One region of the Nonomuraea sp. NPDC049784 genome, then DNA from elsewhere that is predicted to be linked to it. Evidence: riboswitches for the same ligand, from Rfam matches in the RefSeq annotation. Region 1 holds a riboswitch; each other region holds the start of a gene.
The links. A riboswitch is a leader RNA that binds a small molecule or an ion and turns the genes downstream of it on or off. The one in region 1 is predicted to bind cyclic di-AMP.

Region 1 (7,857 bases):
CCGGGCCGACGCCCGCGCGGTCGAGTGCCTGCCAGGCCGTGAGCGCGTTGAGCGGGATCGTGGCCGCCTCCACCGCCGTGAAGCCGCGTGGGGCCCGCGCCACCGCCGAGGCGTCGACCACCACGTACTCGGCCTGCGCCTTGACCGGTAGCTCCAGGCGCGCCACGAGCCCGATGACCTCCTCGCCCACGCGGAACGAGACCCCGTCGCCCACCTGGTCGACGGTCCCGGCGGCGTCGAAGCCGAGCCCGTACGAGTCCAGCTTGCGGGCCACGCCGTGGTCCGCGAGCGTCCCAGCCGCCACGGCGAGGTCGAACAGATTCACCCCGGCCGCCGCCACCTTGATCCGCACCTGTCCGGGCCCCGCGGTAGGCACCGGCACCTCCACCAGCCGAGGAGCGCCGGAGCCGCCAATGAGTGCACGCATGTTCGTCATGGCGACGAGAGTAGGAAGAGTTACTCTCTTCTGGTAAGTAGGCACCTGGAAGTGCGTAACCCACCCAGGAGGAGGAGCGAACAAGTGGCCACGAAGACGGCGGTGGAGCGGCGTGACGAGGCCAGGCAGGCGTTCGACGCGTACTTCGCCCAATGCCCCTCCAGGAAGCTCCTCGACCGCCTCAGTGACAAGTGGGTCACCCTTCTGCTCAGCGCGCTGGCGGAGGGGCCGCGCCGCTACAGCGACCTGGCCAGGCGCGTCGCGGGTGTCAGCCAGAAGATGCTCACCCAGACCCTGCGCGGCCTGGAACGCGACGGCCTGGTCTCGCGCACGCTCACTCCGTCGGTGCCCGTACGGGTGGACTACGCGCTCACCCCGCTGGGCGAGAGCCTGATGCCGCTGGTGGGCGCGATCAAGAGCTGGGCGGAGACGCACATCGAGGACGTCGAGGCGGCCAGGGACCGCTACGACGCCGCCAACGCCTGACCGAGCCCCTTACAGAAAGTGGTCGCGAAGCTGCCTTCCGGCACGCCGGTTACCGATACGAGGGCAGTTGTCAGCATCGGGTCAAGGCCGCCGGCGAGCGTTCCCCTCCAGCGCCGCAAGCGCCCGAAGCCCTGCTAGCGCCGACGTGATCGCCATATCGGACACCGGGTACGCGCGCCCGGAAACAGGGCCGCCGGCCCCGGGCGGTGGCGCGAGCAGTCCGGCAGCGGCCACTCGATTACCCGTAGGCCAATCGGAGCATGCGGCTCCGAATAATCCAGTACGTCGATCCTGCCTGCCATTTCAACGGCTTGACCTGGATCTCTCGAATGGAGTGCCGGCGCCGTACGAAGCGAGCGATTGGTGGCTGCCGCGCAAGCGGAAGATCGCGCATCGCACGCTCAGACGGCAATGACCGGCTTATGGATCACACCGAAACTCCGCGCCGAACAGATCAAAATCGGCAACGTCCGAAGATCCCATTGATGGCACATGGGAAGGCTCAATGAGATCACTCATCCGAGGCTGGGCGTTCTGACATATCGCGAGTGCGTCATATATAACGGATCATGTCAATAGCGCTCGTCAAGTGCGGCGATTGTCATGCTTGACGACCTTTCCAGGATGCGTTTACCGTCTGCGAGGAGCGGCTTTGGCCCATCTGTGAGGTCCGAGTTCTGCTGTTGGGGGAGGGCTCCCGATGGATGTGCTCACTGAAGGCGTTGAGCTAAGCCATGCTGATTTGGCGCTGCTGGCGGAGCTGGCAAGGGGAGTCACGGTCGATCGGGTGGGCAGACGTCTGGATATCAGCGGCCGCACGGTACGCCGGAGATTACGGGGCATCTGCGACCGCATCGGCGTCGCCACGGCGATCGAGGCCGTGGCCTGGGCCGCGCGTCGCCAGCTGATCTAGTGCTGCGGGAAGTCTCAGTCGGCGATGCGCACCGCGCCGGCGAAGGGCCGCCTGCCGAGTGCCGAGATCCGTACGACGTCGCCCGTCTGCGGGGCGTGCACCATCATGCCTCCGCCGATGTAGATGCCCACGTGGTGCAGGTCGCTGTAGAAGAACACCAGGTCGCCGGGCCGCAGCTCAGAGCGGGAGATGTGCCTGCCCGCGGTCCACTGGTCGCCGGTGTAGTGCGGTAGCGAGATGCCCACCCGCTGGTACGCCGCCATGACCAGCCCGGAGCAGTCATAGGAGCTCGGGCCCTCGGCGCCCCAGACGTACGGCTTGAGCTGCTGCGTGAGCGCCCACCGCGCGGCCTCTGCGGCCTTGCCGCTGCCCGCGATGGGCAGGTTGACCCGCACGGCGCGCGTGCCTGGCTGCCCCGCCTCGCCGAGGGCCCGTTTGAACAGGCTGCTCTCGACCTTGGTGACCAGCTTGGTGATCTTGTCGCGCTTGGACTGGAGGTCGTCGACGATCTTCTGGACCTCGTCGATGCGCGCCTTGGCGCCTGCCTTGGCACGGGCGGCGGCGTCCATGGCCTTGGCGAGCTGGTTGATCTCCTCGCCCTGCTCCTGCTCCAGTGCGTACGAGGTCGCGGCGCGGCTGAGGAACTCCTCGGGATCTTCGGAGGTCGCGAACGCCAGAGTCTTGGTGAAGCCGCCCGTGATGTAGGCGTTCTGGGCGAGCAGGGCGGCCTTCGCGCGCTTGGCGGCCAGATCCGTCTCGCTGCTCGTCAGCGTCTTCTGCGCGACCTCAGAGGCCTTCTTGGCCGTCTTGAGCTTCTCCCGCTGGCCGTTGTACTGCTCGGTCAGCGTCTCGATCTGGGTGTGCAGCTCCTGGGCCTGGTTGGCGAGCTCCTTCAACGAGGGCTTGGGGTCCGCGGACGCCGAACCGACGGGGATGGCGAACAGCAGCGCGGCGACTGTGAGACTCACCACACCGAAGTGGCGCGGGCGCCGTGCCCGTTCCGGAGGGCGGGCGTGCTTGCCCGCCGACTTCCCCCCACCGTTGCGCGTGCGCTTCACCAACCAGCTCCTCTCTTGGACGCCTACCGGGTTAGCTGACGGGTTCGGGCCGGAGCAGCCCTACCGAGAGACTCGGACTCACCCCTGTGGTGGCGCTGGAGGTCGCCACCGATGGATCCCCGGCTCCCCTTTCGGGAATTGAGCGTGTCTCCCGCGCGGCACGCGGGGAACATTGTCGCTGGACACTAATGCACTCCAGGTTCGTGCTCAACCAGAACTGCCAAGTCTGTAGAGGTTTCACAACCGAAGGGTCACAAGGTGATCTCGTGATCACCTGTGCAGAACAGACCTTATGCCCTCTATGTCCGTCCTTTCGCGCAAACGAGACTGGGGGCAAGCTCCGTGCTCATCTGGCCACGGGATGTAACAGGATGGGCCGAGACATGGGAGTTAGGGCCGAGCCGTAATGAGATCTGTACCCTGGAGTGCCATGGAGCAGGTGGCCGAACTGACAACGCCCGAGACCGCGGTGGTGGTCCGGCGAGCCCGCACGCCCGACGTGCGCGCGGTCAGGCGCCTGGTGGACACCTACGCGGGCGCGGGCCCGCGGCTCCTGGAAAAGGCCACTGTGACGCTGTACGAGGACGTACAGGAGTTCTGGGTGGCCGACCGAGGCGGGCAGGTCGTCGGCTGCGGCGCGCTCCACGTGCTCTGGGAGGACCTCGCGGAGGTCCGCACGGTGGCCGTGGACCCCGAGTGCCGGGGGATGGGCGTCGGCCACCGGATTGTCTCCGCGCTGATCCAGCACGCTAAAGATCTGGGTCTGCGACGTGTATTTTGTCTCACTTTTGAGGTCGACTTCTTCGCGAGGCACGGGTTCCGCCCGATCCAGGGCACACCGGTCTCACCCGAGGTCTACGCCGAACTGCTGGCCTCGTATGACGAGGGTGTGGCGGAGTTCCTCGACCTGGAACACGTCAAGCCGAACACGCTGGGCAACACCCGCATGCTGCTCCACCTGACATCGGGTGACGCGGACCTTGACCAGATGGAAAGGTGATTGTTGATACCTATGTCGATACGTTGGGCAGCACAGGCATGTGTCCTGACACGTGCCACATGCGCACTCGAAGCGAGGTGACACGGTGAGCACCGGACAGCCGCCGTATCCACAGGACGAATCCGGCGACAATCCCGCCGGCACTCCGGAATACGGTCAACAGAACGCGGGTCGCCGCCCCGGCGAGCCCGACCCCGACGTGACTGTGGTCGGCTACCGGGCGGACGATGCCTACGGTCAGCAGCCCCAGTACGGCCAGCAGGGCTATGGCCAGCAACAGCAGTATGGCCAGCAGCCCCAGTACGGCCAGCAACAGCAGTACGGTCAGCAGCAGCCTCAATACGGCCAGCAGCCCCAGTACGGCCAGCAGCCGCAGTCCCAGCCCGGCTACGGCCAGCAGGGCTACGGTCAGCAGGGCTACGGTCAGCAGGCCCAGTCGCAGCCGGACTACGGGCAGCAGCAGTACGGTCAGCAGCCCCAGTACGGCCAGCAGCAGCCGGGCCAGCAGGGCTACGGCCAGCAGCCCCAGTACGGCCAGCAGCCGCAGTCGGGCCAGCAGGGTTACGGCGGCCAGCAGGATTATGGCCAGCAGCCCCAGTCGCAGCCCGGTTACCCGCAGCAGGGCTACGGCCAGCAGCCGCCCTCGGGCCAGCAGTACGGGCAGCAGGCCCAGTCGCAGCCGGACTATGGTCAGCAGCCTCAGTACGGCCAGCAGCCGCAGTCGGACTACGGGCAGCAGGGCTATGGCCAGCAGGGTTACGGTCAGCAGGCCCAGTCGCAGCCGGACTACGGGCAGCAGCAGTACGGTCAGCAGCCCCAGTACGGCCAGCAGCAGCCGGGCCAGCCGGACTATGGCCAGCAGCAGTACGGTCAGCCCCAGTACGGTCAGCAGCAGTCCCAGCCGGGCTACGGCCAGCAGTACGGCGACCAGCAGCAGTACGGCCAGGCTTACGGGCAGCCGCAGCAGTACGGGCAGCCCGGCTACGGTCAGGCCTACGGACAGCCGGGTCCGGTGGGCGTCCAGCCGCCCGGCGCGCCGGCCCCGCTGGCGGAGTGGTGGCAGCGCCTGGTGGCGAGGATCATCGACGGCGTCATCTTCGGCATCCTCTACACGGTGATCAGCATCGTCGTCGGCCTGCTCGCCGTGGGCTACGACTCCGCCACGGGTCTTACCACCGGCATCCTGAGCGGCTTCCTGGTTGCGCTCGTTCAGTATCTCCTCCTGGCCTTGCTGTATGTCGGCTACGACTTCTTCATGACCAAGATGAACGGCCAGACGGTTGGGAAGATGGTCATGGGCATCAAGGTCGTGCCGGTCGGTGCCGGGATGCCGCCCGGCGGCCTGGCCACCGACGCGGCGCTCAAGCGTGCGGCCGGCACCTGGGGCTGGTACTTCCTCGGCGTCATCCCGATCATTGGCCCGCTGTTCGGCGTCATCGGCACGGGTCTGAACGCTGCCTCGCAGCTGTGGGACAAGCCGCTGCAGCAGACGTTCGCCGACAAGTTCGCGAAGACCGTAGTGGTGAAGATCAAGTAGTTCACGCGACAGGTAAAAGCAGGGGTCGGCTTCGTGCCGGCCCCTGTTTTGTGTGCGGGGGGCGTACCAAAATGGGGGCCTGGGTCGCTGATGACGCGAGGTGGGAGTTATGGCCGGGTCGCCGTCGTGGGCGGACGCGCTGCCCGCGGAATGGTGGGAACGGCTCGCCGCCCGAGCGATTGAAGCGCTCGTCTTCGGGGTGTTCTATTACATTCTGTTCATCGCGCTATGGGGCATCTTCCGAACTGTAGGCATGCTGGAGGTGTTCGACGGCCGACTGCCCGGTGTGTTCGCGTGGCTCGCCGCAGGGCTGGGTTATGTGGGCTACGACTGGTGGGCCCATTCCAGGCGCGGCAGGACGTTCGGGAAGGCGATCATGAGGATTCGCCTGGCCCCGGACGATGTTCCGTCCGGCGCGCTGCTCAAACGGTCCCTGCTCTATCCGGGGCCTGTCATGCTGATGGGCATTCCCGTGGTCAATCTGCTCGCCGGAATGCTCCTGTTCTGTGTGGGCTTGCTCATCCTGATCGACAAGCCCCTGGAGCGGGGGCCGCACGACAGACTAGCTGGAACGCGCGTCGTAAAAGATCTTCAGTGAGCCATCCGCCCCAGGCGGGATGCCAATTCTCAAAATTTTCCCTTGATCCGGTAAGGAGTCTGGAGAGACTGGCATTAGGCTATGGGGCGTCCGGGCTGCCGGATGTTGGCGCCCCCGCGACGCGTGGGGCATCTGTGCGCCGCTATGGTCGTGTCTGGGTGGTAGACACCTTGTGCGTCACGAGGGTCCCGGTGCCCCTCCTGGTCGCGCTCCCATCCATATAATGCGCCCCCGAAACCCCGCTAGCCGTGGAGGCGAGGACGAATGGAAGCCCTTACAGACGTATTGTCAGCGCTCATCCCCCCGGTGGTGGTGGGCGGCGCCTTCATCTTTGGCGTAGTGAAGTTGGTCCGATCCGAGGTCCTCGGAGGTCGCCGAAACCGTGAGGATCAGGCCGAGGAGCCAGAACTGATCGGCCAGTCAGCCGAATCCCCGCAGCGCTGAATTGTCTCCGCGCCTTTCCGGGTATATGTTTGGGCAGGCGAATGAAACAATGCTCCGCGAAAGGATTGCGTACATGGCCAAGCAGATCCAGGAGATTCTCATCGATGACCTCGATGGGGGCGAGGCCAATGAGACGGTCAGCTTCGCTATTGACGGCTCGTCCTATGAGATTGACCTCAGCGACCTTAACGCGAAGAAGCTGAGGGACGCACTCACGCCTTTCGTGCAGCACGCGCGCAGGGCGGGCGCAGTCTCCACGCGTCGCCGCGGTCGCGGCGGCAGCCGGGCGATGAGCCGCGAGAAGAGCTCCGAGATCCGGCAGTGGGCCAAGGCTCACGGCCTGCCGGTCAGCGAGCGCGGGCGGATCGCCTCCACGGTCGTCGAGAAGTATGAGGCGGCTCACTGAGCGAGTCGCCTATCGACCATGCGCTTATGCCGTTCGCCTAGGACCCCGGCGGCCGCCATAAGCGCATGATCGTATCTGGGGCCGGTTCTCGAATGCCGCGTGCCCGGATGGCGATCTTCCACGTCGTACATATGCGGGCGTTTTGGTCGGGTGTGCCGGTCCATGGGCCGGCGCCGTTTCACCGGCGGGCGCCCGCATATGTGGTTACGCCCCGTGCTGCTCCCGAAAAGTCAGTCACGGGGCTATACCTCATTCAACGTACGTTCGCGGCCGTACGTCACGAGTGGGCGCCACGTTCATGGAACGCGCCATCGCCGTAAATCACGGTGACGTATAGCCGGAAGTCGCCTGAAGGCGATCTCCGACCACGGTCGCGTCTATAGCGATGATCTCTCCGAACGTAAACCGGGCACCGCTACTGTAAGTAAACCCGCGACCGGCGGGATGGACGGCTCCGGGCAATACCGGCGGCCCTGCCGGCTCCCGGCGGCGGGTAAACCTGCTAACCCGAGCATGGCTCGCACAAACCCCGTTCCCCGGCATGTGCGCACAATGCCCTGCCATCTCGGGCGCACAGAAGTGCGGCGAATGTGGCGTCTCGGGGCAGGATTGATCTCATGATGCGAGATGAACTCGGTAACCGGGCTGACCAGATGGCGTGATTCCCGCGGTGTGCGGTCCGTGCCGCGTTGTGCTCAGGGCGTAGCACGGCCGTTTGGACGGGGGGGCCTCCCGTACATAGGATGATTGCGTAACGATACGGACGCGGCATCTGAGATGTGCGGGCGAAGGGGCGGTCCCCAACGCCTACTCCGCTCCGGCGCGTCCGATGGCCGATCCGTGTGGGTCCGTATGCGTCGCGAGGGCAATTTTTCGACGCTTCCGAGAAGCGTCTTAAACATCGTTCGCTTGCGGCGTATCGGGAACACGTCACCCCCGAACAGTAGTTGGATGGAGGGTGAACGCCCTGCTCTCGGGG
Region 2 (7,857 bases), on a different contig from region 1:
GATTATCCCCGCCGCGCAGGCTGATCCTCGACCCGATCTCTCCCGTGGTACGCCGCCTCCTCGCCGTAACGGGCTGGGAACGCATCCAGGGCCTGCGAATGGGCTGAGCGGATGGGCGGTCACCTGTCCGGCACGGCCCAAGAGAGGCCGCTGCGGAGCCGGGCGATGAGCCCCAGGTCGTCCACGAACCGGCCCAGGCCGAGGGCCACGCACTCCAGCGGCCGTTCCGCCCTCCGTACCGGCATTCTCAGCGACGCCCGCAGCCGCCGCGCGAGCCCCCGCAGCAGCGCGCCGCCTCCTATCAGCACCGCGCCCCGCCCTCCGAGGTCCGCGGCCAGTTCGGCCGGGCACCGCTCGACCGTCTCCATCGCCGCCCGCACGATCGCCTCGACCGGTTGCCTGGTCGCCTCGTAAATCTGCTGGACGGGCAGCCGTACCTCGCGCTCGTGGCCGGTGTCCGAGTCGCGGGCGTGCACCGTCACGTGCCGGTGCGTCGGTTTCCACTCTGCGCCGATGTGGCGTTTGGCCGACTCGGCCTCGTGCTCGTCGAGGAGGAGGCCGTGCTCGTGTTCGACCAGGCGCACGATGGCCCTGTCGACGGCCTCGCCGCCGCCTGGGACGGCCGTCGTGGACACGGCGGCCCCGGACGAGAGGACGGCGATCCTGGCCGAGTCGCGCCCGATGTCGATCACCATGTTCCCGGCGACGTCGTCGACCGGCAGCCCGGCGCCGAGCGCCGCCGCGAGCGAGTGCGGGACCAGAACGATCCGCCTGGCGTCCGCCTCGAACGCCACGTCGCTCAGCGCCGTCCGCTCGATCGGGGTGGAGCTGTCGGGCAGCGCCATGACCAGGCGTGGCCTGGCGAACGGACGCCGGTGCACCTTGCTCAGGAAATGCCTGACCATGCGCCAGGTGAGCTCGCCGTCGGCCGGCAGGCCGCCGCTGACCGGCCGGCACGTCTCGCCGTCGGCCGCGTCCGCGCCGTACGCGATGACCTTGCCGGTGCGGTCGTCGAGCATGACCGCCGAGGGCTCGTCGAGCACGATGCCCTTGCCCCTGGCGTAGATTCGTGTGCTCGCGCCTCCCAGATCCAGCGCCAGGTCACGGCCCAGGAGGCTCATGGCAGGACCGGGGGCTTGACCATCATGCCGGGTGTATTTCCTGAGCCGCTCCAACCCAACACCAGGAACTGAACGGTTCCCCTTTACCCTGCGGGCAGCACACCCGACGCCAGGAGGACCCAGTGCTCGACTACGACCTCGAGGCCGAACACTATGACGAGACGCAGGGTGGCCTGCCGCGCGCCAGGGCCGCCGCCGACGCCGTGCGGCTTGCCCTGCCCTGCTTTGTAGGAGTGCGATACCCGCCCCCGACCTGAACTGAAGGCCGAGGCATCCTCTCTGGAGAAATTCCGGCAAACATGCCGCTCGCCCTTTTGCTGATCGCAATCGTCGTGCTCCGGCTCCTGAATCGGCCGGGCACTGGGGGGTGGGCGTCCCGACTAGGCCGGCATCGCGATCCTCACCGTGGCCATCGGCGCGCTGCTGCTGACGGGGAAGGGTCTGGACGGGCACACCTGGGCCGACGCCGCCGTGGCCTGGCCGCCGCGCACGCCTCCGCGGCGGCCGTGGTCATCCCGTCGCTGGGGGTGGTGGGAGCGCTGATCGCCCTCGTGGCGTTGGTGGCGATGCCGGGCAGGCGGCTGGACGCGCCGGCGGTCTCGCAAGGCAGGGTCGAAGCCGGTTTCGCGTCGTAAGCGGGGCCATGCGAAGCTGTGAGTTGTCCCCAACACCTTGGAGGTCCTCATGGCGGATACACCGGAGCCGGAAGTCAGCGAAACTCCCGAGGACGAGATGAAGCGCAAGTTCCGCGAGGCGCTGGAGCGTAAGCGCAACCTGCACGCGGACTCGGGCGCGGGTGGCAAGGGCGGCGACCCATCGAAGATCCACGGGGCGCACGGTCCGGCTGCGAGTAAAAGATCGTTCAGGCGCAAGAGCGGCGGCTGAGGCTGGATTTTCAGGGGGTACGGCACTGCCGTACCCCCTTTTTTCTTTGTACGGGAAGGTAGATCTTCTGCCCGTTTCATGACGAAGTGTTTGCGTATGTCCGGAATGCGTGGTTAGAGTGTTGCCCAATTCACAGCCGGTGGCGTGGACCTCACAGAGGAGGAACAGCTGGCTGGCGCCGAATCCCGATCACTCGGGAACCGGGGACCCACCGCAAATGGGGTGAATCCGACCAAGCGTCGGTAGGGCATCTCCACGCCCGAACCCGCCAGCTAACCCGGTAGGCGAGATGGAGAGGACATATGAACGACTTGAACGACCGCGTCGAACTCCCAGACAGCGTGATAGCCGCCGCTTCCTGAGCGGTCCCTTCCTCAGGCTCGTTTCGCGCTCTGCGTAGCTTCTCCCCCCATTGTCAGGTGCTTTGCCCTGCTACGCCCTTTTTCGAGCGAGCGAACCTCCCTGCCCCCGTCGCGAAGGACTTAAATTCATGTCTGCACGTTTTGGCCTGCGTTCTCTCGCTCTGCTCACCAGCTCTACCGTGTGCGCGCTGACCTGCGCCGGCACCGCGGCTCACGCCGACTCAAGCACTGGCGAGAAGGTCCTGCTCAAGGGCTCGACCACCGCTTCATACTTCTGGGACGACTCCTCCGGCCGCGCCGGTGACACCGGCCTGCCCGCCAGCGGCAAGCCCATGCAGAAGGGCCTGGCCGCCAGCCCGAGCTGGCCGCTCATGACCGAGGGCTACGTGGTCTACGAGGGCAAGAAGCTGCCCTTCTTCGTCGGCGACCGCGGCCCGGGTGTGCCCTCCAACAACGGGGTCATGCTGGACCTGGACGCCAAGACCTTCGCGGAGCTCACCGGCGGCACGTTCAACTCCGACACGCTCGGCGTCGACGGCAACGGCGGCGAGGGCCACATCAAGGTCGACTACGTCATCACCAAGTGGGGCCAGGGTCCAGGCAAGAAGAACTACCCGGTCCCGTTCTCGACCGGCGCCTGGGCCGAGGAGGACAACAACCCGGCCGAGCCTCCCGCGGCCAGCGAGGCCGTGCCCGCACCGCTCTCGAAGAGCACGGCCGCCGTCGTGGCCGGCGCCGTGGCCGTGGCGGGCGGCAGCGTGGCGCTCACCAGCGAGCGCATCCGCAACCTCATCAAGATCTGACTTTACGGGCCACCACCAGAATGTCATTCTGGTCCTCGTGACCACCCGTGTAGCCGCGAACGGCATCGAAATCGCCTACGAGAGTTTCGGTTCGCACGAGGGCCGTCCCCTGCTCCTCATCATGGGGCTCGGCGCCCAGCTGATCCACTGGGACGAAGGGCTCTGCGAGCTGCTGGCGGGGCAGGGACACCACGTCGTACGGTTCGACAACCGCGACGCGGGCCTCTCCACCCACTTCCACGACAAGGGCGCTCCCGCGCTGGGGGCGCCCTCGCCGTATCTGCTGGACGACCTGGCCGATGACGCGGCGGGGCTCATGGACGCCCTCGGCTGGCCCGCCGCGCACGTGGTCGGCGCCTCGATGGGCGGCATGATCGCCCAGGCATTGGCCATCCGCCATCCGGACCGGGTGCTGACCCTGACCTCGATCATGTCCACGCCCGGACCCTCGGTGGCCCCGCCGACGGAGGCCGCGCTCGCCGTCCTCCTGGCCAGGCCCGCTCCCGACCGCGGATCCGTCATGGCCCAGGCGGTGCGGACCTGGTCGGTCCTCGGCTCGCCCGGATACGAGCTGGACCCTGAGAGGATCACCGAGCTGGCCGGGCTGGCGTTCGACCGCTGCTTCGACCCCGACGGCACGGCCCGGCAGCTCGCCGCGATCATGGCCTCGGGAGACCGTACGGCACTGCTCACGGGCCTACAGGTGCCCACGCTGGTGCTGCACGGCGAGGCCGACCAGCTCATCCCGGTCGCCGCCGGCCACGCCACGGCCGCGGCCGTCCCCGGTGCCCGCCTGGTGACCTACGCAGGCATGGGCCACGACCTGCCGCGCCCGCTCTGGCCGTCCATCGTGGACGAGATCACCAAGCTCACCGCCACCTGAACCCCTCTTTCCGGCCCTCCCGCCGCACTACGGGGCGGCGGGTCACTCGTGGCGTGTGCCGCCAACGGGATTAGCCGAAGTGGGCACGGGTCTCCGAGAACGCCTGATCCGTGCCCTCCAGAGCCTTCGCCACGTCCGCCTCCGTGTGCGCGGCCGACATGAACCAGTTGTGCCACGGGTGCAGGTAGACCCCGTGCCGCAGGCAGGCGTCGCTCCAGTACATCGCGACGGAGAGGTCGGCGTCCCCGTCGAAGCTGAGCCACGGGATCGTCACCGGCCCCGTCTGGTTCACCACGAACCCGTGGGACTTGGCCTGCGCGTGCAGCCCCTCGCGAAGCTGCGTGCCGGCCCGCTCCATGGCCCCGATGCCGTCCGTGTCGCGCAGGGTCTCGATGGTCGCCTTGGCCGCCGCCATGGCGACCGCCGAGAACCAGAACGAGCCGGTGGAGTACAGCGTCTGCGCCGGTCCGCGCAGGGCGTCCGTGCCGGTGACGGCCGCGAACGGGTGGCCGTTGGCCATGGCCTTCGACCAGGCCGTCAGGTCAGGGCGTACCCCATAGGGCTCCCAGGAGCCGCGCAGGTCGATCCGGAACCCCGCCCGCACGTCGTCGATCACCAGCGCCGCCCCGAGCCGGTCGGCCAGGGCGCGGGCGCCGCGCGCGAACGCGGGCTCCACCAGCTCCTGGTCCTCGAACGAGTCGTGCTTGAACGGCGTCACGATGATCGCCGCCACGTCCCCCTCCACGGTCGCCGCCGCGGCCTCCAGCGACTCCAGGGAGTTGTACGTGAACTCCACCAGGTCCGCCCGCTCGTTGGGTGTCGTGCCCGACAGGGACGGCGTGCACCAGGGGTCCGCCCCGTGATAGGCCCCATGGGCCATCAGCACCTTGGTCCGGCCGGTGGCGGCCCTGGCGACCATGAGCGCCTGGGTGGTGGCGTCGGTGCCGTTCTTGGAGAACATCGCCCAATCGGCGCTGGGCACGGTGTCCACCAGCAGCTCGGCCAGCTCCACCATGATCGGGCCCGGGCCGTTGAGGCAGTCGCCGAGCGCGGCCTGCCTGGCGGCGGCCTCCTCCACGCGCGGGTGTCGGTGCCCGAGCACGACCGGGCCCCAGCTGCACATGAAGTCGATGTACTCGCGCCCGTCCACGTCCCACTGGCGGCAGCCCTCGCCGCGTTCGAAGAACTGCGGGAAGCCGGGGGCGAAGAGGGCGGCGTTGAGGTGCCCGTACATGCCGCCGGGGACGACCTTCAAGGCCCGCCGGCGGAGTTCTGCGTCGGTCATCCGAGGATCCTTAGAGTCGAGTCGAGGTCGGTGAGGCCGGCGTCCGAGCCGAGCCCCGTGGCGACGCGGGCGGCGGCGGCCGTGCCCCAGCGGGCCGCGGTCAGCACGTCCTGCCCGTGCAGGAGCCCCGTCAGGAAGCCGGCGCAGTACGCGTCCCCGCAGCCGGTCGTGTCCGAGACGTCCGTCTTGATGGCGGGCACCGGCTCCGTCCCGTCCGGAGTGACCACGAGGCTGCCCGACGCGCCCAGCGTGACGAGGACGCCGCGCGGCCCGTCCGCCAGCAGTGTCCGAGCGGCCTCCTGGACGTCGGAGCAGCCGGTCATGAGGAGCGCCTGCGACTCGTTCGGCAGCACGTAGTCCACATGCGGCAGAAAAGCCCGGGCCATTCCCAATAAATCCGGCATCTCCGAAAGGAGGTCCATCGTGATGGTGGTGCCCGCGGCACGCACCGAGTCCAGGAGGGCGAAGAAGGCCGGGTCGCCCAGGCCGAACGTGACGTCCATGCCGCCCAGGTGGATCGCGCGCACGCCGCGCAGCACCTCGGCGTCCAGGTCCGCGTACGTCACCGTGAGGTTCGCCCCGGGCACGTGGAAGCTGGGCCGCCCCCCGTCCGGTCTGATGGGCAGGATCGAGGCGGCCGTCTGCTCCCCGGGCCTCCGCACCAGATGCGAGGCGTCCACGCCGCGCTTGGCCAGCACTGCCACCAGGAAGTCGCCCAGCTCGTCGTCGCCGATCGCGCCCATGGTGACCACGGAGTTGCCCAGCTTGACCAGGTCAACGGCTGTCCCGGCGGCGGCGCCGGCGGCGGTGAGGCGGATCTGGTCCACCAGCACGGTGTCCTGGCCCTCAGGAATGTGCTCGACGGGCCTGGCGAGGATGTCGACGATGTGGACGCCGACGGTGGCGACGGTCATAGTCTAAATAGACAGACGTCCGAATAAAAAGTCAATGGAGGAGCCGATGCCCAAGATCGTCGATCACGACGAGCGCAGGCGCGAGGTCCTGTCAGCCGCCCGCCGGGTGATCGTCAGGGACGGCATCGACGCCGCCACCACGCGGGCCATCGCCAAGGAGGCCGGATACTCCAACGGCGTGCTCGCCCACTATTTCGCCGACAAGGACGAGATCCTGCTGTCGGCGCTGCGCCAGTCGCACCAGCGCATCCGAGACCGGCTCACCCGCAAGATCGAGGGAGTGAGCGGGCTGGCCGCGCTGCGCGAGCTGCTGCTGGACAACCTGCCGCTGGACGCGGAGCGTACTCAGGAGACCCGGCTGGAGGTCAGCTTCTGGAGCCGCAGCCTGGCCTCGGACCGCCTGGCGGAGGTGCAGCGCACGGAGGCGGCCGAGCTGCGCGTCGGCGTACGCGACCTGCTGGGGCAGGCCCGCGCGGCCGGCGAGCTCCGCACGGACGACAACCTGGACGACCTGACCGAGCACCTCCTCGCCCTGATGGACGGCCTCAGCCTGCACCTGCTCCTCTACCCGGGGCGGCTCAAGCGCGTCGACATCGAGCGCCTCATGCTCCAGGCACTCGACCGCCTGTGAGGGAGCGCCGTCGCCTCACGGAGTGAGGCCATGAACATTGCTGTAATTCGGACGACCGACTACATTCGAAACGCATGAGCCTGCGCGAGCAGTTGTGCGACTACGGCCGTCGCGCCGTGGAGCTGGGCCTGGTCATCGGCACGTCGGGCAACCTGAGCGTGCGCGAGGGGGAGCTGGTCGCGGTCACGCCCTCGGGGGTGGCGCTCGACCGGCTGACACCGGAGATGTGTCCCGTCGTGGACGTCGAGGGCCACCTGGTGGAAGGCGAGCTCCAGCCGTCCAGCGAGACCCCCATGCACCTGGCCGTCTACCAGACCACGGACGCCCAGGCCATCGTGCACACCCACTCCGTGTTCGGCACGGTCGTGGCCACCACGATGACCGAGCTGCCCCCCGTGCACTACAACGCGCTGCTGCTCGGCGGCACGGTCAGGGTGGCCGCGTACGCCACCTACGGCACCCCCGAACTGGCCGCCAACGTGCGGGCGGCGATGGAGGGCAAGCGGGCCGCCCTCATGGCCAACCACGGCGGGGTGACCATCGGGGCGACGCTGGAGGAGGCGTTCGAGTCCACCCGGCTGCTGGAGTGGCTGTGCGAGGTGTACGTGCGGGGGCTCAGCGTCGGCAAGCCGGCCATCCTCACGGACGAGCAGCTCAACGCGGTGATCGAACGGGCGCTGAACCCCCCGGTGTTCCCCCGTCGGTTATGACAGCGCGACCTGCTCCGCCAGCCCCAGGGGCAGCCCGCCCGACCCGGCGATCCGGTCGTGGAACTCCTTCAGCGACCCCTGGAACGACTGCCGGATGCGGTCGATCTCGATCGCGCCCGTGAGGTAGGAGGGCGCCTGCGTGGGCCAGGCGCAGTAGCGGTTCACCTCGCCCTGGGCCGTGCCGGGAGACAGCGACGCCTTGGTCGCCATGAACGTCTCCGCTTCCTCGATAGACATGTCCTCGCAGTGCAGCGCCGTGTCCA
Region 3 (7,857 bases), on a different contig from region 1:
TCACCCAGCCGCCGAGCTGCAGGACCTTGTGCCGGGCGCCGTCCGGCGAGAGCCAGTGAACCAGGAGGAAGTAGCCCTGGGCGACCGGCGGGTAGATGGTGGGCACGGTGGGGCGGTTGATCCTGGTGCACCCTCCGTCCGGGAGCGGCCACAGGCCGCGGGCCTCGCACCCGGAGGGGAAGAGCCAGCCGTCGCGCAGCCCGGCGAGCGCCGGGTCGGCCGGCGGATGGTCGTACGGGGAGATGCCCGCGGCCTGGACCCGGCCGTCCCAGGCGTACCGGAAGGAGTCGGTGCTGCTGCTCGGCGGCGCCGACAGCCCGGTCGTGACCATCACGATGCCGCCGACGACGACCAGGACGGCCAGCCGCCTGTCCGGCGCCTGCCGCGCCAGCCACACCGCCACGGCGAACAGCGCCCAGGCGAGCAGGTACCAGCCCAGACCGGGCGCCCCGGCCACCGTCCGCACCAGAACGAAGGCCAGGCCCACGAGCACGACGATGAGCTTCACGGCGGCAGCCTCACATCCCGGAGGCGGTTCGTGGCCGCTGGAGAGCCAGACGTTCGTACTCCATAAGAACTCTTACGAAGTGCGAACGTCGCTACAGTCCGGCCGCGGGGCGGGGCTAGCGTCGGCCAGGTGAGAGTGATGGTCACCGGCTCGGCCGGATTCATCGGTGGTCACGTGGTCGAGGCACTCGAAGCCGATGGGCACGAGGTCGTCGGCCTCGACCTGCGCGCCGGCGCCGATGTGCGCGACGATGCGGTGCTGGATCGGCTGCTGCCGGGCGTGGACCTCGTGGTGCACCAGGCCGCCAAGGTCGGTCTCGGCGTGGACGTCGCCGACCTGCCGGACTACGCCTCGATCAACATGTACGGCACGGCCGTGCTGCTGGCGGCCATGGCGCGCCATCGGGTCGAGCGGCTGGTGCTGGCCTCCTCGATGGTGGTCTACGGAGAGGGCTCCTACGAGTGCCCCGGGCACGGCCGGGTGCGCCCGGGCCCGCGCACGAGAGGGGACCTGGAGCGGGGCCGGTTCGACCCGGCCTGCCCTGACTGCGGCATGCCGGTCCGCTGCGTCACCATCGCCGAGGACGCGCCGCTCGATCCGCGCAACGCCTACGCCACCAGCAAGCTCGCCCAGGAGCACCTGGCCGCGAACTGGGCAAGGGAGACCGGCGGCAGCGTCGTCGCACTCCGGTACCACAACGTCTACGGCCCACGCATGCCCCGCGACACCCCCTACGCCGGCGTCGCCGCGATCTTCCGTTCCGAGCTGGAGGCGGGACGGCCGCCGAAGGTCTTCGAAGACGGCGGCCAGCTCCGCGACTTCGTGCACGTACGCGACGTCGCCCGGGCGAACCTGGCGGCCGCCCTCGCGCCCGCGCATCCCGGCGAGCCGCGCGCCTACAACATCGCCAGCGGCACCCCGCACACCGTCGGCGAGATGGCCGCCGCACTGGCCGCCGAGCGGGGCGGCCCGGCCCCGCAGATCACCGGCGGCTACCGGCTCGGGGACGTCCGCCACATCGTCGCCTCTCCCGAGCGGGCAGGCCGCGAGCTCGGCTTCCACGCCGAGATCGGGTTCGAGGCGGGCATGAAGGAGTTCGCGTGGTCATGACCGTCGAGGTGATCCTGCCCTGCCTGAACGAGGAGGCCGCGCTCGACTGGGTGCTCGGTCGTATGCCCGACGGATACCGTGCCCTGGTGGTCGACAACGGTTCCACCGACCGCTCGGCAGAGGTCGCCCGCGACCTCGGCGCCCGTGTGGTACACGAGCCGCGCCGCGGCTTCGGTGCCGCCTGCCACGCGGGGCTGCTGGCCGCGAGCGCGGAGGTGGTCTGCTTCATGGACGCCGACGCCTCCCTCGACCCCCGCCAGCTCCCGAGAGTCGCCGAACCCGTCATCGGCGGCCACGCCGACCTGGTGCTCGGCGCCCGCCGGCCGCGCGTGGCAGGCGCCTGGCCCTGGCACGCCCGGCTCGGCAACGCCGTCATCGCCCGCGGCCTGCGTCGCCGCACCGGGGCGCCGTTGCACGACCTCGGGCCCATGCGGGCCGCCGGACGGTCCCGGCTGCTGGCGCTCGGGCTGAACGATCGCCGGTTCGGCTACCCGCTCGAAATGGTGCTGCGCGCGGCCGCCTCCGGGTGGCGGATCGCGGAGGTGGAGGTGGACTACCTGCGCAGAACGGGCCGTTCCAAGGTCACCGGCACCGTCCGGGGCACCCTGCGGGCCGCCTCCGACATGCGGCGGGTCATGGCCGAACACATGAGGTGACGCAGCCACAGGTAGGCGTGGACGGCGCAATCGTGCGGCTCAAGGACTCGCAGCGTTCCTTCGTGGATCCGTGGTGGTTGCTGCGGCTTTGGCGAGGTGGCCCGTTCGCCGCGCTTGCCGTACCAGGCGCTCCAGGCGCCGATCAGGCAGCGCGGCGGCCCAGGCTGCGCAGTTGGTCGGCGGTCAGTGCGGAGACGTTCTGGTCGATGGGGGTTTCGGTGTACTGGTGGATGGTCCAGGACTTCCAGTCGGCGGGCGGGGTGATCGATCCCTTGGCCTTGCTGTAGTGGGCGACCCACAGCGGGTACTGGGCCAGGCCCCTGCCGTAGGTGTTGGCGAAGTTCCAGCCGCTGTAGAACATCGGGGTGATCCCGGTCTTGGCCTTCACGTACGACAGCCACGTCTTGGCCCAGGTGTTGACCTCGGTGACGGACTTGCCGTCCGTGGTCTCCAGGTCAAGGACCAGCAGGTCGCCGGGCTTGGCGGGCTGGGAGTTCACCACGGACAGGAAGTGCTCGGCCTCCGCGACGGGGTCGTTGCCGGGGTGGCCGTAGTGGTAGGCCCCGCGCACGATCCCCTTCTTGCCCAGCTGGAGCCAGTGCCTGGCGAAGGAGGCATCGCGGAAGCTCGTGCCTTCCGTGGCCTTGATGATGCCGAACTTGGCCGTGCTGGCGTTCCAGTCGTACTGGGGCTCGTAGTTGGAGATGTCCAGGCCATACGTGAGAGATCCGGTCTCATGCTGAGCCGCGTGCGCAGGGCCGTTCTCCGTGGAGGATGCGAGCGCCATGCCGGCCACGCTGGCGACGGCGGCGGTCCCGGCGATGATCGCACCGGCGACGACGAAGCTGAGGCGCTGGGTGAGGGGATCGAAGTGATTCTTGAGGGCGTGGGCGACTGTGGCAAGCCGAGGCTTGGGCATGACGGCATTGACTCCTTGCTTCCATGCCGCCTACCGGGTTAGCTGACGGGTTCGGGCCTGGAAGTGCCCTACGGGCGCAGCCTGGGCTGGCGTCCGATTCACCCCAAGAGGTGGGTCCCCGGCTCCGCGAGGCGCGGATTCGGCGGCCGAACGCTGTCCACGAAGAGTTCTGAGGGCAGCGCACGGTCCGGTCAACGAAGCGGCAACGATGCGGCGAAAGTCGTCCCATCTATGCCTTGATTAGGCAAAAGATAGGCATCTATCCATAGATAGTGCAAGTAGGGCAAAATGGGATTTGCGTGTATCGGCCGCTGAACGGTACTGAAATGCCGTGCCTGTCAGGGTTTTCGGGCTCGGTAAAGTTTGAGGGCCGCCTCTTCCGGGCCCCGCTCACCGCTACGGACGAAAGCATGTGTCGCGCTGCGAAGGCCTACGGTTGTCAACACATGGGGCGAATCACCCGTACGTTGCTATTGTGACTTGGCATCATTCCACGGGTAATCGTGACGCGAGTCCTCGAAGAAGCGCCCTGGCGCTCACCCCGCGGTTCGTCACCGCCATCGAGGGCTACCTGCGCCGGCACCCGGCCGAGGCCGGACGGATCGCCCGAGCGAAAGCCCCGATTGTCGCTGGACGCCGAGCACGTTCCGGGCGATCAGGGCGCGGCGGGCTGCCGGAGAACTTGGCGAAGCTCGCCAAACTCGGTTCCGATCGAGAGCAAAAGGAGGGACAGCGCCGATGACGCTCGATCTCACCTTATTGAACGAAGCCGGTCCGGCGTTCCTCCGCGGCGCGCTCGGCGGATCGTGCCCACCGGCCCTGCTGCGGGCCTATCGCCGGGCGCTCCCGCGGCTTCTCGCTCTACCCGGCCCCGAACGGCTCGAGTACTTGTGCGCGACCGCCGCTGCCGAGGAACCGGAAGCCCTGACAGCATTCGATGTGATAGGGCCGGGGACATGGACTCTGGCATGGGAAACCGGCGAGCGGCCCACGGCCTTCCACGTGTGCACGGCCCGCCACGACGGCCCGGTCTGGGCGGTGGCGATGGGCGAGTTCGAGGGACGCACGTTCGTGGCCAGTGGCGGCGACGACCACGTGGTACGGCTTCGCGACGCGTTCGACCAGTCAGGGCCGGACCTGGAGGGCCATACGGCGAGCGTCCGCGCCCTGGCGTTCGGCGTGGTGGACGGCCGCCCGGTGCTGGCCGGCGGCGACCACGACGGCACGATCCGCACCTGGGACCTGCTCACCGGAGCGAGCGGGTTCACCTGTGACACGACCGGCGGCCATCCGACAGCCATGGCCTTCGTCGAGGCCGAGGGTGGGCGGATGCTGCTCGCCGTGGCGATCGGTTTCGACAACCGCGGCTTCCCGGCCGAAGACGAGGACGGGCGCGTCGACCTGCTGGACCCGGCCACCGGCGAGCTCGTGCGAGAGCTGCGTGCGGAGGAGAGGGACGGGATACTCGACCTCGCGGTGGCGAAGCTGGGCGAGAGCACCGTACTGGCCTCTCTGAGCCCCTACGAGCTGTACGTGTGGGACGTCGCCACCGGCGAGCAGCTGGGGACCGCCGAACCGAGCGATGTCTGGGAGGACATGGAGCAGGACGGGTTCGCTCCGCCCCTGCTCGTGGGCGTATGGAGCGGGCGGCCCGAAGTCGCCGTGGTGGTCCGGATCGAACACCCGCCGGGCTACACGGTGCAAAGCCGCGAGGTGGTCTACCTGAAACTGGAGAACCTCGGCGACAGGACCCCCAGCCAGGGGTTCGACCGCGACCAGGGGCCGGTGACCATGACCACTCACGCCGGGCAGAACGTGATGCTCGTGGCGAACCACACCGGAGCCGTCGGGGCGTGGGAACGGCCCGCCAAGGCCGTGATCTGGCACCCGGGCCACGAGACGGACGTCGACCTGGACGCCGACACCCGCCTGATCACGGCCGCCGCCTTCGGGCGCCTGGAGGGACGCCTCTGCCTGGCCACGGCCGGTCTCGACGGGACGGTGCAGGTCTGGGACGCACAGACGCCGCACAGACACCGGCGGACCGGCTACGGCGGGTCGGGGCTGGCGCTGTTCACCACAGTGCAGGGCGTGCCCGCGCTGGCCGTCGGCACGCACAGTGACACGGTGCTCCTGGTGGACGCGGCGAGTGGAAAGAAGATCGGTTCGGTGGGTTGCCGCCAGAGCGGCCGCGGCCACGACTGCGACATCTCGCCTTATGACCACTGCTGCCGAGGACTGGCAGCCGGAAATGTGGCCGGTCGGCCGTACATCGCGAGCAGTGGCTGTGCCGCCTACGGCACCATGCTGTGGCAGCCACTGAGCAAGATCCGTGGGATCACCCGGAAGGGCGATGCCAAGGGTGGCCAGGTCACCTTCGGCGGCATGGATCACGCCTCACCCACCGCTCTCGCCTTCGGCGAGGCCGACGGCCGGGCGCTGCTCGCAGCCGGCGCCGACGTGTGGGACCCGGTCACACAGGAGCGCGTGGCCAAGCTGCCCAGGTGGGGGTTCTCGCTGAGCGAGAGCGCCTTCGGCAGGGCCGGGGATCAGCCGGTGCTGGCCACAAGGTGCGGCAGCAAGGTGGACCTCTGGAGCCCGCTGACCGGCCGGCACATCCGGGCGCTCGGCGTGGACGACGCCGGCGAGGGTCTGGCCATGGGCCGAATCGCCGATCTTGACGTACTCGCCGTCGGCAGCGGGAGGTACGTGCACCTGTGGGACGCCACCATCGGGGAACGCCGGGAGTGGATACCGCATACATCGACCGTCACCTGCCTGAGTCTGGTCGAGCACGGTGACGGGGTCCTGCTGGTGACTGGGACCGAGGACGGCACAGTGGCGCTGTGGGACGCCGCCTCCCAGCGCCGCCTCGCCATCCTTGGCGCGTTCGCCCGCCCGGTATGCTCCGTCGCTGCGGCGACTGTCCGCGGGAACCTGCACGTGTACGGCCAGTCTCACTACGGCCGCGTGCTCGCTTGGCGCGTCGACGTCCCCGTGTGACCAGAACGCTGTGTATCTGGTCGAGTAACGTACGCGACCGCTGGGGAGTGGCCGGCGGCCTGCTTCTCGCGAACGGATCGTTTCCGGTCACCGCTCCGAGGGGACGCGCTGTACGGTGCCGGTGACCGTACCGTCCTGCATTTCGGCGAAGAGCTTGAACGGGCGAGACTTCACTTCGGTGGAGAACCAACGGACGCCGCCGGGACCGCCTGGCGGCCCGAGCGGAGGCTCCGCTGAAGTGCCGTCCGGATAGCTGATGCGTACCTTCCGCACCTCGGTCCCGGGACCTCAAGACGGGTGCTTCACGCGCCTTCTCGGGATGTTGCTCCCATCAGAGCGGCTGCAACATGTTTTCCGTGTTACAGCCGCACGTTTGCGCGTAGCGTTTCAGGAAGGCGGGCGGAGCGCCGTCACCGGGCTCATGTTCTTCAGGTCTTTGCTTGAGCTTCCCCGGTACGGATTGCCAGATCATCGATCTGGAACGCGGGCCCGGCGGTGCTCGCGTTCCAGACAAAGGTCCAGTCGACGCGGGTCGTGCCCGCGGGCGCGGTGAACGTGCCGGCTGCTTCGGTCCAGGCGGTCTTCTGGGCCAGGGAGATGGCGTCGGTACGCAGCACCGTGCCGGACTCGTCGCGCCACCGAACATTCCACGTGACGGCAGGCATGGTCGCCACGGCCTCCCTGTACCACAGCGACACGTGGTAACTCGTACCGGCGACCACACCGCTGTATCCGGGGTAGTTGTCAAGCGCCACCGCGCTGCCAGACGCCTGGGTGCTGGTCATCTGCAGCGAGCCCGTGCCACCATGCGCGTCGCCGGTCTGATGCGCCAGACCGGCCCCGTACCACGGGGCGTAGGGCGAGGTGGTCGAGCCGGACTCGAAGTCCTGCTCGGTGATCGACGGCGGGACGGGCGTGCCGCCGTCGAACGTGCTGCCGGCGTCCTGGCCGTACTGGGGGCCGACCCACTGCCCGGGCGAGATGCGACTGCCCATGTCGGTGACCCTGAACTGCCACGGCCCTGTATAGGTGTTGTCGTGCCAGGAGTTGTGCGATTCGTGGACGATCGACTGCTGGATCACGGCGCCCTTGTACGGGGACCAGTCTGGGTACGTGCCCCAGTTGGACAGCAGGGCCATGTGCCCGCAGTACTGCGTTGGGCAGCCGCCGTTGACGGCACTGGGGTCGAAGGCGAACGTGTTGTGGTGGATGTCGACGTTCTTCGTCCACCAGCGGCAGTTGGTGTAGAGCGGCTCGCTGGCGATGGCAGGAGCCGAGCACTGTGAGGTGTTGGTCGGCCCGACTATCAGCGTGCAGTCGCCGGTCGTTGAGGCTGGGCTGTTGCAGAACCGGTCGGCGTTCGCCCACGCGGTGATCCCGCCCCAGTTGTTCTCGAACAGGTTGCCGGTGATCTCGATCTTGCTGGTTCGCGCTGTCAAGCGGGGCTCACCGTCCGCCTCGGACAGGTAGATCGCCGCTTCGGGGAACGGGTCGCCCTTCGCTGCCCGCTCGGCACCGGAGGCCCAGGCGTTGCCGCGGATGGTGTTGTTCCGGATCACGACGTTGTAGCTGATCTCGTAGAAGATCGCGAGCGAGTCGTTGTCCTCGATGAGGTTGTCCTCGATGAGGAAGTCGTTGTTGTTGGTGTCCGCCCAGACCCC
Region 4 (7,857 bases), on a different contig from region 1:
CGGGGTGGAGCAGCTGGTGCTGGAGTCGATCGCGGTGCCTCCGGCCCGGACGATCGCAGGGCTGGTGCGCGACTGCCCGATCACCGTCTACTCCGACGGGCTGATGAGCTACGGCCCGACCCGCGACCCGCTGCCCGCTGAGATCTTCCGCCGCATCGAGCGGCTGCTCCACCTGGACCTGGTGCCGGGGCTGGTGCCGCTGCTGCTCAGCGAGTACGGCGTCACGCCGTCGATCCTGCCGGACGAGCGGTTCCTGTCGATCGTGGACGAGGTCACCGCCACCGCGCCCGACATGATGCACGGGCGGGCGATGATCCTCGGCCAGTACCTGTCGGCACTGGAGATCGTCACGCCGGAGGAGGAGGCGGCCCTGCACGAGACCATGCTGCGTGCCCTGGCCGCCCGCGGCCACACCGACGTCGTCTTCAAGCCGCACCCGGCCGCCGGGCGGCGGCACGCCCAGCTCCTGCGGGCCGCGGCCGAGCCCCTGGGCGTGCGGCTGTCGGTGGCCCCCGAGAGCGTGCCCGCCGAGGTGTGCTTCGCCGCGCTGCGCCCAGAACTCGTCGTGGGGTGCTTCTCCACGGGGCTGCTGACGGCGCAGCGCTACTTCGGGCTGCCCGTCGCCTCGTACGGCACGGACCTGGTGCTGGACCGGCTGGCTCCCTACGAGAACAGCAACCGGATCCCGGTCACGATCGTGGACGCGCTGCTGCCCCGCCTGTCGGCCGACGGGGCCATCACCCCGCCACCGGCGGTGGACCTGCGCGGGCTGGTGCGCGCCGTGGGCTACTGCATGCAGGCCGAGACGTACCCGGAGCTGCGGCCCGCGAGCATCGACTTCGACGCGCGTTACTTCAAGCGCAAGCGCCTGGAGACCCTGGGCCTGGTGACCAAGCCGACCGCGCTCACCCGGCTCCGCAGGAAGATCCGCTCCGCGATCTGACCCGCGACCCCGGCCGGTGGGATGGCCACTCGCGCCGGCACGACCGCCCTCCCCACAGGGGCCTCAACCCGGGACGACGGGCTGGCTGCCTCCCACCGTCCGGGGCTGCGGTCCTTCGGAAGGATGGCGGGGCCGCGCCGACCCCGGTGCTGGGTCCGGGGCGGGTCAATCGCCCAGGCCACCCCGACCGCGGTGCCGGGGTTGGGTGGTCAGCCGAGGGCCTTGAGGTATCGCCGCATCCGGCGCTTGGCCCGGTAGCCCGCCCGCAGCATCGAGGGGTGCACCTCCACCCGGAGCCGGGCCCGGCGCCGTGCCGCCGCGTGCTCGGGCCCGTCCAGCAGCGAGGCCGCGGGCACCCGCGGCCCGCCCGTCACCAGCCCCGTCAGCAGCCGAGCCCAGTCGTTGCGCTCCGCCGGGTGGAAGTAGTTGGCCGCGCACCACTCGGGCGAGGCAAGCCGGAAGTCGCCCTTGGCCAGGTCGTCGAGCGTGCCCAGTAGCCCGCTGCCCTCGAACACCAGGTTGATCATCTCGGCGCTCACGCCGAAGTCGCTCAGCACCAGCGACGGCACGCCCAGCGCGATCGCCTCCAGCGCCGCCGTCGAGCTCACCGTGACGAACCCGGCCGCCCGCTCGAGCTGGTCGTGCATCGAGCCCGCCTGGAAGGAGAGCCGCCCCGGCTCCCCCATCTCCCGCCACAGCCGCTGGTAGTGGTGACGCTCGTTGTGGGTCTGCCGCTCGTCCTCCAGCGCGCGCAGCTTGACGACCACGTCCAGGTCGGGGCGGAGCCGGGCCAGCTCGGCCAGCCCCAGCAGGATGCGCTCCCGCTCCTCCCGCCCGCGCGGCACCTTGGCCTGGGTGGCGAACACGATCCGGTTCCCGCCCCCGGCGACCGTCTCAGAGCGCAGGAACGGCAGCCTCGCCAGGCCCACCGCCCCTCCCCCGCCGAGCCTGGCGGCGATCTCGGAGAACTCGGCCACCTCCCGCTCGCTGTGCACCACGAACAGGTCGCACCCGCTGCGGAACAACCACGCCTTCTCCGTCGCGGGCACCGAGATGCCCGGCAGCCCGCTGACGAACACCGGCCGCGGCCGCAGCCCCGCGAACACCTCGGCCACCAGCACGTCCACGACCGGCCCCGTGCAGGCCACCAGCACCACGTCCGGCTGCGTACGCTCGGCCAGCCGCCGCACGGACCGGGCCGACAGCACCGGCGGCGGCTCGACGCCGCCGCCCACGGCGGCCGCGATCTGCTCAGGCGAAGGCGTGATAGGTGTACGCACCACCACCAGCTCCGCCGTGTCCCCCCCTGGGCCTCCCCCGGGCAGGTCGCCGAGCAGGCAGGCCGCCCACTTCAGGTACGAGTCGGAGTCGGCGACCGCCAACACTTTCAACCGGACACTCCCGTCAGATGCGAACGAAGGGCGGGGGCCGCCCTGCTGGTCCACCAGTCCTCGGGGACCTCCACGGGCTCGACGGCGACACCGCGCGGGCTGAGCAGCACCCGCAGCGAGGTGATCGCGGTCGAGGGGAGGCTGAGCACGCGCTGGCCCGCGTCCAGGCCGCGCAGCGTCAGCTCGGCGGGCGCACCTGCGTCGTGAACCGTGATCCCCGGGCGTTCCCGGATCAGCGCGACGTCAACGGGGTCCTCGCGGCGATGCGGGTAGTACGCCAGCGGCTCGCGCGCGGCCAGGTCGGTCAGCCAGCGCAGGTAGTGGTCGCGGTGCACCAGGCCGTTCCTGACGAGCGAGGTGCCGAGGACGACCGTGCGCTCCGCCGGCCCTTCGGCGCTGGGCGGCTGGGCCCGCAGCCAGGCGAACTGGTGGCGTACCAGATCGATCCCGGCCCGCCGTACCGCGTCCTCCAGCGGCTTGTCGACGGGCAGGGCGGTGAAGACCGACACGTCGCTCAGACGCAGCCGCAGCGCGGCCGCCAGGCCCAGCGCGGCGCGCAGCCTGGTCGGCTGGGCCCTGGCCCGCAGCAGCGGCCGGTACGGCCCCGCGGCCAGCAGCTCGAGCAGCCGGAGAGTGGCCAGACCGTCGTCCACGATCACGATGCGGCCCGGACGCGAGGTGAGCCAGCGCAGCTGCACCCTGCCGGAGAAGGCGTCGCCGACGGCCTGCACGCGTCTGGGCATGCGTTCGCGCGGCTCGGCGAGCTCCAGCCCGTCGGGCAGCCCGAGAGACCTCAGCTCCCGGCGCGTGGCCTTCAGCGGCCGAAGACCCGAGCGCGGCACGACGACCGTCTTGGGGCCGAGCAAGCCTGCGTGGTGGGCCTCGACGGCGCACAGCATCTGGAGCGGAGACTCCACCCAGGCCGACGCCTGTTCGACCACTCCTGCTCCTCCCAGCCGGGTGATGGCCCGTTCACGACCGCTTCAAGCTAGCCCCGCCGCCTTAAGCCCTCAGAAACGCGACGTGAACAATGGAGGCTATGAACTCTCTCTTGCTCAACGCCGACGGCGTGCACATCCCGCAGCTCGGCTACGGCGTCTGGCAGGTCGCCGCCGACGAGGCCGCGCAGGCCGTCACGACCGCACTGAAGTCCGGCTACCGGCACGTCGACACCGCCGCCGCGTACGGCAACGAGGAGGGCGTGGGCCAGGCCGTGCGCGAATCGGAGCTGCCGCGCCGGAAGGTGTTCGTCACCACCAAGCTGTGGAACGCCGACCACGGACGCGCCGAGGCGGCCTTCGAGGAGTGCCTGGCCCGGCTCGGCCTCGACTACATCGACCTTTTCCTCATCCACTGGCCGGTGCCGCAGCAGGACAAGTACGTGCAGGCGTGGAAGGCGATGGAAAAGATCTACCGTGACGGGCGGGCGAAGGCCATCGGCACCTCCAACTTCACGATCGACACCCTGACCCGGCTGATGAACGAGACCGACATCGTGCCGTCGATCAACCAGATCGAGCTCCACCCGTACCTGCAGCAGCGCGATATGCGCGCCTTCCACGAGGCCAACGGCATCCTCACCGAGGCCTGGAGCCCGCTCGGCCAGGGCAAGGGCCTGCTCGACGACCCCGCGCTGGCCGTGCTGTCCGGCAAGTACGGCAAGACGCCCGCGCAGATCGTGCTCCGCTGGCACCTGCAGCTCGGCAACGTCGTCATCCCCAAGTCCGTGACCCCGTCGCGGATCGCCGAGAACATCGACGTGTTCGACTTCATCCTCGACCCCGAGGACATGGCCGCCATCGGCGCGCTGAACAGGGGCCGGCGTTTCGGTCCCGATCCCGACACGTTCGACATGATGTGATTCGTCTACGATCTCCCGTGTGCGGGATTTTGCGTGGGGCATTGCGGCGACAGGCGGTATCGCGCGGACTGTGGGAGCGGCCATCGTGGCCGAGCCGGGGATGCGGGTGGCCGCCGTCGGGTCCAGGGACTTAGGACGGGCGCAGACCCTGGCCGCCACTTTGGGCGCGGAGTCGGCGTACGGCTCCTATGAGCAGATGTGCGCCGATCCGGCCGTGGACGCCGTCTATGTCGCGACGCCGCACGCCCAGCATCTACAGGTGGCCGAGGCCGCCATCGCCGCGGGCAAGGCCGTGCTGTGCGAGAAGCCGCTGGCCGCCACCGTGGACGACGCGGAGAAGATGGTACGGCTGGCGCGCGAGGCAGGCGTGTTCCTCATGGAAGCCATGTGGATGCGCTTCAACCCCCTCATCCAGAAGATCGCGGCCGACGAGCGCTTCGGCGACATCCGCTCCGTGCACGCCTCCTTCGGCTTCGCCAAGCCCTACGATCCGGCGCACCGGCTGTGGGCGCCGGAGCTGGGCGGCGGGGCCCTGCTCGACCTGGGGATCTACCCGTTCGGCCTGGCTCAGCTACTCCTCGGCATGCCCTCTGACCTGCGGATAACCGGGTCCCTGGCACCCAACGGCGTGGACGCGGAGGCGGCCGGGGTCTTGCTCTACCCCGGCGGCAGGCGGGCTCTCGTAGAGACCTCGTTGCTCGGGAATTACCCGAACCATGCCTGTGTTGTAGGTACTCAGATGCGGGCGGACGTCCAGGCGCCGTTCTGGGCCCCGCAGCGGATGTTGCTTTCCGGGCGCTCCATGGAGCCGGAGGAGCATGTGCTCGATCCGGCGGACAACGGATACGCCGGAGAGCTCCGCGAAGTCCGCGCCGCGACGGCCGAAGGCAGGACCGAAAGCTCGGTCATGCCGCTTGATGAGTCCCTTGCCATGATGGGGCTCCTGGCCGCGGCTCGCAGGCAGCTCGCCTAGCTGGGTCGTTACAGATTTGTAGCCTCTTGCCTTATGCATTACATTTGAGGCATTCTTGAGACATTCGTCCGGTTTGTCCGGCAATGTCCGACCATCGCGACACACATCACAGGACCGTCCTGTGACCGCTGAATCCGCCTCCGGGCGGAACCGGGGACCCAAGTCCCATGGGGTGAATCGGCACTTCGGTGCCGTAGGGCAGCTTCCACGCCCGAACCCGTCAGCTAACCCGGTAAGCGGCATGGAAGCAAGGAGTAACCCCCTCGATGGCCAAGTTCCGCATTACCGCTGCCACGAAGACCAACATCGTCCGAGCCGCGCTCGGCGCGACCGTCCTGGCCTCCGGGCTCGGCGCCCACATGACCGCGGCCTCCGCCGCGGACAAGCAGCCGGCCACCGCAGCTACTCACGACAACAACCGTGCCAAGTCCCGGGAAACCAAGATCAACGTCACCGCCTCCCAGGTCCTGGCGCTCGCCAAGTCCCAGGTCGGCACCTCCGAGAACGCCTACGGCGGCGGCACCCCGTACCAGAGGTGGTACGCCAACTCACAGCGCGCCGCGGAGACCATCGCCCGTGACGGCGGCAGCCGGGCCGACTACGTGAACGCCGCCTGGTGCTCGATGTTCGTCTCCTGGGTCGGCGAGCAGACCGGCGCCCGCCCGCAGATCGGCTGGGACGCCTACACCGTCACCCACGCCAAGTGGTTCGCGGCCAATCATCGCTTCGGCACGGTCGCCAAGCCCGGCGCGGTCGTGTTCTTCTCCTGGAGCGGCAGCAAGAGCCTCGACGACATCCAGCACGTCGGGTTCGTCGAGAAGGACAACGGCGACGGCACCATCTCGACCGTCGAAGGCAACACCGGCAACGGCAAGGTCGAAGAGCGCGTGCGTCCGAAGTCCCAGGTCGTCGGCTACGGCTACCCGCAGTACGCCGGCTGACCCTGTTGCGCTAGACGAGCGCGCGCCCCGAAAGGGGCGCGCGCTCTTCGCATTCCACCGGTGAAGCGCCTGGGCACCGGCGCCTCCGAGTCCGCGCCGGAGTCGGATGAGCGGCCCGCCACCTGGGAAGACCCGAGGGAAGCAGGCTCGCGAGAAGAGCCACGCGCGAACCTCGCCAAGGAGCCGCCATGAGACCCAGCCCACGCCCAGGAGCCGTCGTCGCGGAGCGGCCGTGAGGGGCGGGCTCCAGTGGGCCGCCGACGGGCTGTTCCCCCGCGGCGGAAACCCACACGGCGTCCTGCCCGCCCTGCTGATCCTCCTGGCCATGGTCACCGGAATCGTGGACGCCGTCAGCTACCTCGGCCTGGGGCGCGTCTTCGTCGCCAACATGACCGGCAACACCGTCTTCCTGGGCTTCGCCCTCCTTGGCGGCGGAGACCTGTCGAAATGGGCCCCTCCCCTGTCCCTCGCCTGCTTCGGTGCCGGAGCGTGGAGCTCCGGCCTGCTGACCAGGCAGGTGGGGAACGCGCGGCGGGCGTTCACCATCGCCACCACCGTGCACGCGGTCCTCGTCGCGGCCGGCCTCGTGGTGGCCCTCACGGCCGGACACCACACCGCCGGGGCCAGGGCGGCGCTCATCGCGCTGCTCGCGTGCGGCATGGGCCTGCAGAACGCGTCCGTACGCGCGCTGGGCGTACCCGACCTGGTCACCAACGTCCTCACCACCACCCTGACGGGCCTGGCCGCCGACACCCCCGGGCGGGCGGCCTTCCGCCGGTTCGCCTCCGTCGCGGCGATGTTCCTCGGCGCGCTCGCCGGCGCCACGCTGCACCTGAACATCGGCCCCGCACCCGCGCTGACGCTCGCCCTGGTCCTGCTCGCGATCGTCGCCCTCGCAGCCCGCAGGCGCGGCCCCCGGAGCTCATGAGAGGAAGAAATCCGCCAGAGCCCGCGCGACCCCCGCCGGGTCGTTCTCCATCGGGATGTGCCCGGCCCCGGGAATGCGCACGAGCGTGCTGTTCGGGACCTCGGCGACGAAGCGCTCGGCGTACCGGACCTCCTGGAACGTGTCGTCCTCGCCCCACACCAGCAGCTTCGGCGTCTCATCGGCCTTCAGCGCGGGCACCAGGTCCAGCGTGTAGCGGCTGTCGGCCGCGCCCGCCAGGGCCATCCAGGACCGGCCGACCCGCGGGTCGTGCCACGGCTCCAGGTAGCCGGCCAACTCCGCCTCGGAGGCGGGCCGAGCCAGCGCGGTCGTGACGGCCTTGCGGCGTGCGGCCAGCAACTCCTCCACGGTCGTGGCCGCCACCACAGCGGGATCCCGGTAACGGGCCACCCCGGGCACCGGCCAGGAGTCGTACGTGACCGAATTGACCAGAGCCAGCCGCCGTACCTCCGACTCGACCAGCAGATGCTGCGCGACCGCACCCCCGATGTCGTGCCCCGCCACCAGCAGCGGCGCCTGCGCACCCACCGCGGCCGCGAACCGCCCCACCCACGCCGCCAGCGCGGGCACCGCCGCCGTCTCCGCCGTGAGCTCCCCCTCGGAACGGCCCAGCCCCGGCAGATCGACCGCCACAGGCCGCAACCCCGCCGCAGCCAGAGTGTCGATCACCGGCTCCCAGACCCGGCTCCAATACGTGCCGTGCAGCAGCAACACCACCGGGCCCCGCTCGCCCGCCGTCAGATAGCTGGCCATGCGGCCGTCGACTTCGATCGTCATTCGCTCGGACATGGCATAACCATGA

Region 2: it holds a riboswitch for cyclic di-AMP, as region 1 does, so the genes downstream of both, AB0J09_RS07195 (hypothetical protein) here and AB0J09_RS44125 (NlpC/P60 family protein) in region 1, are expected to answer to the same signal.
Region 3: it holds a riboswitch for cyclic di-AMP, as region 1 does, so the genes downstream of both, AB0J09_RS16490 (GH25 family lysozyme) here and AB0J09_RS44125 (NlpC/P60 family protein) in region 1, are expected to answer to the same signal.
Region 4: it holds a riboswitch for cyclic di-AMP, as region 1 does, so the genes downstream of both, AB0J09_RS33275 (CHAP domain-containing protein) here and AB0J09_RS44125 (NlpC/P60 family protein) in region 1, are expected to answer to the same signal.

Annotation. Positions count from the first base shown of each region.
Region 1 covers NZ_JBFAMX010000384.1:1,646-9,502, reverse strand. Annotated here, with positions in the region: partial or broken gene AB0J09_RS44140 (alcohol dehydrogenase catalytic domain-containing protein) at 1-436, opposite strand, end outside; gene AB0J09_RS44135 (helix-turn-helix domain-containing protein) at 521-922, shown strand; gene AB0J09_RS44130 (LuxR C-terminal-related transcriptional regulator) at 1,623-1,835, shown strand; gene AB0J09_RS44125 (NlpC/P60 family protein) at 1,850-2,893, opposite strand; cyclic di-AMP (ydaO/yuaA leader) riboswitch at 2,899-3,048, opposite strand; gene AB0J09_RS44120 (amino-acid N-acetyltransferase) at 3,324-3,893, shown strand; gene AB0J09_RS44115 (RDD family protein) at 3,979-5,430, shown strand; gene AB0J09_RS44110 (RDD family protein) at 5,540-6,028, shown strand; gene AB0J09_RS44105 (Lsr2 family protein) at 6,546-6,878, shown strand.
Region 2 covers NZ_JBFAMX010000017.1:30,992-38,848, reverse strand. Annotated here, with positions in the region: gene AB0J09_RS07220 (STAS domain-containing protein) at 1-107, shown strand, start outside; gene AB0J09_RS07215 (rod shape-determining protein) at 120-1,121, opposite strand; gene AB0J09_RS07210 (hypothetical protein) at 1,244-1,378, shown strand; gene AB0J09_RS07205 (hypothetical protein) at 1,527-1,664, shown strand; gene AB0J09_RS07200 (DUF5302 domain-containing protein) at 1,806-2,006, shown strand; cyclic di-AMP (ydaO/yuaA leader) riboswitch at 2,173-2,308, shown strand; gene AB0J09_RS07195 (hypothetical protein) at 2,497-3,171, shown strand; gene AB0J09_RS07190 (alpha/beta hydrolase) at 3,209-4,054, shown strand; gene AB0J09_RS07185 (aminotransferase class III-fold pyridoxal phosphate-dependent enzyme) at 4,125-5,339, opposite strand; gene AB0J09_RS07180 (carbohydrate kinase family protein) at 5,336-6,253, opposite strand; gene AB0J09_RS07175 (TetR/AcrR family transcriptional regulator) at 6,300-6,884, shown strand; gene AB0J09_RS07170 (class II aldolase/adducin family protein) at 6,959-7,594, shown strand; gene AB0J09_RS07165 (DUF885 domain-containing protein) at 7,589-7,857, opposite strand, start outside.
Region 3 covers NZ_JBFAMX010000064.1:1,291-9,147, forward strand. Annotated here, with positions in the region: gene AB0J09_RS16475 (glycosyltransferase 87 family protein) at 1-508, opposite strand, end outside; gene AB0J09_RS16480 (NAD-dependent epimerase/dehydratase family protein) at 638-1,618, shown strand; gene AB0J09_RS16485 (glycosyltransferase family 2 protein) at 1,615-2,274, shown strand; gene AB0J09_RS16490 (GH25 family lysozyme) at 2,417-3,193, opposite strand; cyclic di-AMP (ydaO/yuaA leader) riboswitch at 3,206-3,348, opposite strand; gene AB0J09_RS16495 (hypothetical protein) at 3,932-6,196, shown strand; gene AB0J09_RS16500 (right-handed parallel beta-helix repeat-containing protein) at 6,625-7,857, opposite strand, start outside.
Region 4 covers NZ_JBFAMX010000212.1:8,054-15,910, forward strand. Annotated here, with positions in the region: gene AB0J09_RS33250 (polysialyltransferase family glycosyltransferase) at 1-943, shown strand, start outside; gene AB0J09_RS33255 (DUF6716 putative glycosyltransferase) at 1,153-2,328, opposite strand; gene AB0J09_RS33260 (hypothetical protein) at 2,331-3,275, opposite strand; gene AB0J09_RS33265 (aldo/keto reductase) at 3,374-4,195, shown strand; gene AB0J09_RS33270 (Gfo/Idh/MocA family oxidoreductase) at 4,215-5,168, shown strand; cyclic di-AMP (ydaO/yuaA leader) riboswitch at 5,285-5,422, shown strand; gene AB0J09_RS33275 (CHAP domain-containing protein) at 5,435-6,109, shown strand; gene AB0J09_RS33280 (YoaK family protein) at 6,342-7,037, shown strand; gene AB0J09_RS33285 (alpha/beta hydrolase) at 7,032-7,844, opposite strand.